One region of the Cellulomonas fulva genome, then DNA from elsewhere that is predicted to be linked to it. Evidence: predicted binding sites of a transcription regulator. Region 1 holds the regulator's gene; the other holds the start of a gene.
What was found. Region 1 encodes HspR, which represses chaperone genes until heat shock. Its sites were predicted from a motif close to AAGTTGAGTCNNNNNGACTCAACTT; they were not measured.
Positions count from the first base shown of each region.

Region 2: clpB (ATP-dependent chaperone ClpB) is a predicted target of HspR. The motif match lies at 1,609-1,633, and genes of this name have one in related genera.

Region 1 covers NZ_JAHBOH010000001.1:1,316,567-1,320,194, forward strand. Annotated here, with positions in the region: gene dnaK (molecular chaperone DnaK) at 1-29, shown strand, start outside; gene KIN34_RS05880 (nucleotide exchange factor GrpE) at 26-667, shown strand; gene KIN34_RS05885 (DnaJ C-terminal domain-containing protein) at 696-1,670, shown strand; gene KIN34_RS05890 (heat shock protein transcriptional repressor HspR) at 1,728-2,156, shown strand; gene KIN34_RS05895 (FGGY family carbohydrate kinase) at 2,301-3,628, shown strand, end outside.
Region 2 covers NZ_JAHBOH010000001.1:720,595-724,222, forward strand. Annotated here, with positions in the region: gene clpB (ATP-dependent chaperone ClpB) at 1-1,542, opposite strand, end outside; gene KIN34_RS03185 (histidine phosphatase family protein) at 1,756-2,412, shown strand; gene KIN34_RS03190 (alpha/beta hydrolase) at 2,521-3,510, shown strand; gene KIN34_RS03195 (YhjD/YihY/BrkB family envelope integrity protein) at 3,513-3,628, shown strand, end outside.

The DNA.
Region 1 (3,628 bases):
ACGACGAGAACGAGGACGACAAGAAGTGACCGACCAGCCGACGACCCCCGGGCCCGAGCAGGGCCCGGGGGAGTCCCCCGAGCCGACGCGGTTCACCGACAAGCGGCGCATCGACCCCGAGACGGGCGAGCTGCGCCAGCCGACGCCGGAGGAGGCCGTCCTCGCCGAGGCCGAGGCGGCGGCCCAGGCCGGCGAGGAGGAGGTCGTGCTCGAGGGGCTCGTGGAGACCCAGAAGCTCGCGGCAGAGCGGCTCGAGGAGCTGCAGCGCGCCAACGCGGCGTACTTCAACCTCGAGCAGCAGTACTCGGCCTACGTGAAGCGGTCGAAGACCGAGGCGTCCGCCGCGCACGACCGCGGCGTCGCGAGCGTGGTCGAGGCGCTGATCCCGGTGCTCGACGACATCGAGCTCGCCCGTCAGCACGGCGACCTGAGCGGCCCGTTCGCGTCGATCGCCGAGAAGCTCGAGGCGACGATCGGCCGGTATGGCGTGGAGCGGTACGGCGAGGCGGGCCAGGAGTTCGACCCGGCGATCCACGAGGCGCTCATGCACGCGCACTCGTCGGAGGTCACCGTCTCGACCGTGCAGATGGTGCTGCAGCCGGGCTACCGCACGGCGGACCGGGTCCTGCGGGCCGCGCGCGTCGCCGTGGTGGACCCGGAGAGCTGACGACGAGCACAGGACGGGAGGAGGCGCGGTGACCGGGCAGGACTGGCTGGAGAAGGACTTCTACGCGGTGCTCGGCGTCTCCAAGGACGCCGACGCGACCACCATCAAGAAGGCGTACCGCAAGCTCGCGCGTGAGAAGCACCCGGACCACAACCCGGGAGACGCGAAGGCGGAGGCCGAGTTCAAGAACGTCGGCGAGGCCTACGCGGTGCTCTCGGACCCCGAGCAGCGCCAGCAGTACGACCAGATCCGCGCCATGGCCGGCGGCGCCCGCTTCACGGCGGGCGGCCGCGGCGCCGGCGGGTTCGAGGACGTGCTCGGCGGCATGTTCGGCGGTGGCGGCGGCTCGCGCGTGCGCTACTCGCAGGGCGGCGCGGGCGGGTTCGAGGACATCCTCGGCGGCATGTTCGGCGGCGGGGGGTTCCAGCGCGGCCCGCAGCCGGGCGCGGACCTGTCCGCGGTCGTCGAGCTGCCGTTCCGGCAGGCGGTCGAGGGGTCGACGGTCTCGCTGCAGGTCGAGGGGCGCACGGTCAACGCGCGCATCCCGGCCGGCGTGCGCGACGGCCAGAAGATCCGGCTGCGCGGCAAGGGGCGTCCCGGTGACCCCGGAGCCCCGGCGGGCGACCTCGTCGTGACGGTGCGGGTGCAGCCGCACCCCGTCTTCGCGCTGGACGGGCGCAACCTCAAGCTGACCGTCCCGGTCGCGTTCGACGAGGCCGCGCTCGGCGCGACGATCGACGTGCCGACCCTGGGCGGCGACACCGTCCGGGTCAAGGTGCCGGCCGGCACGCCCTCGGGCCGGACGCTGCGGGTCAAGGGCCGCGGCGTGCCGGGCAAGGACGCCGCGAACCCCACCAAGGACGCCGGGGACCTGCTGGTGACCGTGCAGGTCGTGGTGCCGCAGCGGCTCTCCGACGCGGCCCGCGAGGCCGTGCAGGCGTTCGGCATCGCGACCTCGGGCGAGGACGTGCGCGCCGAGCTGATGTCCCGCTCGCGGCGCTGACCCGGCGCCGACGAGCGGGACGAGCCGGACGACGAGCGGGCGACGAGGAGGCGAGCGGTGAACGAGGACCAGCCCGTGTTCGTCATCTCGCGCGCCGCCGAGCTCGCGGGCATGCACCCGCAGACGCTGCGCCAGTACGACCGGCTCGGCCTGGTGTCGCCCAGCCGCACGTCCGGCCGCGGGCGGCGGTACTCGCTGCGCGACGTCGCGACGCTGCGCGAGGTGCAGCGGCTCTCGCAGGACGAGGGCGTCAACCTCGCGGGCATCAAGCGGATCCTCGAGCTCGAGGCGGAGGTGCAGCGGCTCGGCCGCCAGGTCGAGTACCTGCGCTCGTTCGTCGAGCCCACGCGCCGCGTGTTCACCGCGGACCCGCGCGGGGACGTCGTGGCCACCCGCCGCGTCGCCCGCCAGCCCCGCGCGCCCCAGCAGCCCCGCGCGATCACGGCCGCCGGCGCGGTCGTCCTGTGGCGCCCCTCGGCCCGCTGACGTCGGCCGTCGACCCCCGCGAGCACGCCGGTCCCGCGGGCGCATGTCCGTCCCTCCCGACGAGGTCGGCGACGACCGACGTGCTCGCGGGCGTTGCTCGGCGCCTGACGGACCCGCCCGACGGACCTCGGGCAGGATCGTCGGGTGACCACCGCGCTCGGGATCGACGTCGGCACCACCAGCACCAAGGTCGCGCTCGTCGACGTCGACCGCGCCGTGGTGCTCGGGATCGCCGCCGCCCCGACGCCCGCCGCAGCGCACGTCGACGCGCTGGTCGCCGACCTCGCCGGGCGCGTGGTGGCCGCCGGGCCGCGGCCGGAGGCGGTCGGTGTCGCGTCGATGGCCGAGACCGGCGTGCCCGTCGGGCCGGACGGGCGGACCCGCGGCGACTGGCTGCGGTGGGACGGTCACCGCGCGGACGCACAGGCTCGGGCGCTCGCGGAGCGGCTCGGGCGTGGCGAGCTGTTCGCGGCGACGGGCGTGCGGGCCTCGGCCAAGGTGCCCCTCGCGACGTGGGCGTGGCTCGCGGAGCACGGCCAGGGCGTGCTGCACGCGGGCGGCCGCTGGGCCGGGGCCGCCGACCTCGTCGTGCTCGGCCTGACCGGGCGCCTGGTCACCGACCACACCCTCGCGGGCCGCACCATGGCCTACCGGCTGGGCCGGCCGGGCGACCTGCCGCACGGGTTCGACGCCGCGCTGCTCCGCGAGGTCGGGCTCGGCGCCCGGCACGTGCCGGCGGTGCTGGCCCCGGGCGCGCACGTGGGACTGCGCGCCGGACCGCTCACGGCGCTCGGGCTGCTCGTCGGCACACCCGTGACCGTGGCGGGGCACGACCACGCGGTCGGCGCCTTCGCCGCCGGGGTGCGCGGCCCGGGCGACGTCGCCGACTCGGTCGGCACCACCGAGGTCGTGTGCACCGTGCTCCCGCGGGACCCCGAGCCCGGGCCGGTCGCCGCCGCGGGGATGAGCCTGGTGCGCACGGTCCGCGGGGACCGCCCGGCGCTGGTCGCGGGATCGTCGAGCGCGGGCGGGGCAGTCGAGGCCTGGCTGGACCAGGTCGTCGGGCCGCGTGGCCGCGAGCACGACGAGCACCCGTACGACGAGCACCCGCACGACGAGCCTGCGCACGACGAGCGCGACCGCGTCCGCGCGGCGGCGTCGGTGCCCTTCGTCGTCGACGAGGTGGTCGACGCAGCGGTCGACGGCGCGTTCGTCGTGCTGCCGTACCTGCACGGACGCCAGACGCCCCGGCCGGACCCCGCCGCCCGGCTCCGCGCGCTGGGCCCCGTGCCCGCGGACCCGGTCGCGGCGGTGCGCGGGGTGCTGCTGGGCGCGGCCCTGCACGCGCGCTGGATGCTCGACGAGCAGGCGGCGCTCGCGGGCGCCGCGCCGCGGGCGGTGCGGGTGCTCGGACGGCCGGTGGCGACCAACCCCGCGTGGGCGGCGGTCAAGAGGTGGTGCACGCCCGTGCC
Region 2 (3,628 bases), 600 kb from region 1:
GATCTGCTGCTGGAGCGTCGGGATCTCGCCGTACATGATCCGGGCGGCGGCGGCGAGGTCGCCCTCGCGCTGCAGGCGCTCGGCGTCGGAGCGCAGCGTGTCCAGGCGAGCCTTCAGGTCGCCGACGAGGTTGTGGCCCGCCTTCTCCTTCTCCCAGCGCGCGTTGAGCGACGCGAGCTCCTCCCGCCGGTCCGCGAGGTCCCGGCGCAGCCGCTCGAGCCGGTCGATCGAGCCCGGGTCGTCGGACTCCGCGAGGACGACCTCCTCCATCTCGAGGCGCGTCACGGCGCGCTGCAGCTCGTCGATCTCGATGGGCGAGGAGTCGAGCTCCATGCGCAGACGCGACGCGGCCTCGTCGACCAGGTCGATCGCCTTGTCCGGGAGCTGGCGGCCGGTGATGTACCGGTCGGACAGCGCCGCGGCGGCGACCAGCGCCGCGTCGGAGATCGTGACCTTGTGGTGCGCCTCGTAGCGCTCCTTGAGCCCGCGCAGGATCGCGACGGTGTCCTCGACCGACGGCTCCCCGACGTAGACCTGCTGGAACCGCCGCTCGAGCGCGGGGTCCTTCTCGATGTGCTCGCGGTACTCGTCGAGCGTGGTGGCGCCGACCAGCCGCAGCTCGCCGCGGGCCAGCATGGGCTTGAGCATGTTGCCCGCGTCCATGGCGCCCTCGCCGCCCGCGCCCGCCCCGACGACCGTGTGCAGCTCGTCGATGAACGTGACGACCTGGCCGTCCGATGCGGTGATCTCCTCGAGGACGGCCTTGAGCCGCTCCTCGAACTCGCCGCGGTACTTGGCGCCCGCGACCATCGACGCGAGGTCGAGCGAGACCAGCTTCTTGCCCCGGAGCGACTCCGGGACGTCCCCCGCGACGATGCGCTGCGCGAGGCCCTCGACCACGGCGGTCTTGCCCACGCCGGGCTCGCCGATGAGCACGGGGTTGTTCTTGGTGCGGCGGGACAGCACCTGCACGACGCGGCGGATCTCGGCGTCACGGCCGATCACCGGGTCGAGCTTGCCCTCGGCGGCCCGCTGCGTGAGGTCGAGCCCGTACTGCTCGAGCGCCTTGTAGGTCCCCTCGGGGTTGGGGGTGGTGACGCGCGCGTTGCCCCGCACGTTCGGGAGCGCGGCGAGCAGCGCCTCCCGGGACGCGCCGGCCGAGCGCAGCGCGTCCGCGACGCCGGACTGCCCCGCGGCGAGCCCGATCAGCAGGTGCTCGGTCGAGACGTAGTCGTCGCCCAGGGTGCGGGCCTCGTCGTTCGCGGCCAGCAGCGCCGCGGTCGTCGCACGCGAGGCGGGCGGCTGGGCGACGGTGTCACCTGACGACGACGGCAGGTTGACCAGGATGCCGCGCACGGCGCGACCCAGCGCCCCGCGGTCGGCGCCCACCGCGTCGAGCAAGCCGTTGGCGACGCCGCCCTCCTGCTGGAGCAGGGCGTCGAGGACGTGCGCCGGCTCGAGCTGCGGGTTGCCGGCGGCGCTCGCCGACTGGAAGGCGCTCCCGAGCGCCTCCTGCGAGCGGGTGGTGAGCTTCGCGTCCACGTGACCTCCCAGCGCGACGACGCGCGCGATGTTCCGATTGCTGACTCTACGGCTCTCAACGCTGCGAACTTGAGTCTATTCCGCTCAACTCTGCGCCGCCCCCGGGGCGGCCGGCGTGCACCGGATGGTCATCAGGTGGAGGGGTGGTCGTCGTCGCGGCGTCACCCGGGGTGCCTAGCGTCGTCGGCGACCACCGACGACGAAAGGGCAACGATGACCCTCACCATGACGCTCGTCCGGCACGGGCGCACCCACTTCAACGCCCGCCGGATCCTGCAGGGCAACAGCGACTCCCCGCTCACGAGGACCGGCCGCGAGGGCGTGCGGACCACCGCCCGCCACCTGGCCGGCACTCCGTTCACCGCGGCCTGGTGCTCACCCTCCGGCCGCGCGGTCACCACGGCCGTCGAGCTCCTGCGCCACCACCCCGAGCTGCGGCTGCGGGCGGACGCCGGCCTCCGCGAGTACCACTTCGGAGCCTACGAGCGCCGTCCGGAGAGCGCGCTCGACCAGGTGATCGACTGGTCGACGCTCGTCACCTCCGTCCTCGACGGCACGCACCCCGGCCTGCCCGGCGGCGAGTCGGCCGCGCACTTCATGGGCCGCACCCGGGACGCGTTCGCGCGGATCGTGGCGCGGCACCACGGGCACGACGAGCACGTGCTCGTCGTCGGGCACGGCCTCGCCCTCGGCGCGTACCTGGCCACGGTCGAGCCCGTCGGGCTGGTGCCGCTGCCGAACGCGTCGGTCTCGACGGTCGAGGTCGACGACGAGGGCGCGGCCCGGATCACGTCCATCGCCGTCGACGTCGCGCACCAGGGCCCGCTCGCCGCGCGCGGCACGCTGTCCCCGCTCGCTCCGGTCGCCTGAGCCTCGTCCGCACGGCGGGGTCCCCGAGGACTGCGGGGATCTGGCGACGTCAGCGACCAGATCCTCGCAATCCTCGGTGCTCCCGCGTCCGGGTGCGACGATGCGGGCATGGCGGCTGACGCGGGCAGGGGCGGGGACGAGGTCGTCGACGTGCTCGGGGAGCCGTGGGTCGCGCGGACGCTGCCGCTGCGGGACGACGCGGAGACCGCCCGCTCGGGCGTGCCGCCGGTCGCCACGCTCGTGCACCGCGCCGCCACGCCGGCCCGGACCCACCGGCGGGCGGTGCTCTACCTGCACGGCTTCGTCGACTACTTCTTCCACCCGCACCTCGCCGACGCGCTCGACGCCGCCGACTGGGACCTGTACGCGCTCGACCTGCGCGACTACGGCCGCTCGATCCGCGAGGGCCGCCGGCCCAACCACGTGCGCGAGCTCGCCACGTACGCCGAGGAGATCGACGCGGCGGTCGCCGTGCTGCACGCCGAGCACGACGAGGTCGCCCTCCTCGGTCACTCGACGGGCGGGCTCGTCGCCGCGCTCTGGGCCGACGCGCGCCCCGGCCGGGTAGACGCCGTCGTCCTCAACTCGCCCTGGCTCGACCTGCGCGGGAGCTGGTTCGAGCGCACGCTGCTGACCTGGGCGCTGCGGCCGGTCGGCCGGGTGGCCCCCGGCCTCGTCGTCGGCCACATCGCTCCGCACTACGGGCGCGCGCTGCACCGGGACACGGGCGGCGAGTGGGACTACGACCTGGCGTGGAAGCCGCACGAGGGCTTCCCCGCGCGGGCGGGGTTCATCCGCACCGTCCGGCTGAGCCAGGCGCGCGTGGCCCACGGGCTGCACGTCGAGGCGCCGGTCCTGGTCCTCACGTCCGACGCGTCCGGTCCCGACGACCGCGAGCACGACGCGCTGCTCACCACCGACTCGGTGCTCGACGTCGCGCACATGGCCGCCCGTGCGCCGCTGCTCGGCGACGACGTCACGCTCGTCGTGGTCCCCGGCGGCGCGCACGACCTGGCCCTGTCCGCCGCCCCCGCGCGCGAGCGCTACCTCGCGGAGGTCGTCGGCTTCCTGGACGCCCGCCTCCCGCGGCGGGACTGACCGTGGCCGGCGGGACCGCGCGCCGCGTCGAGGCCGCGCGCGGCTGGGGCGAGCGACGCTGGGAGAGCACGCGCCGGACCGCGACGGGCCGCCTGCTCGAGCGGGTCGTGCGGGACCT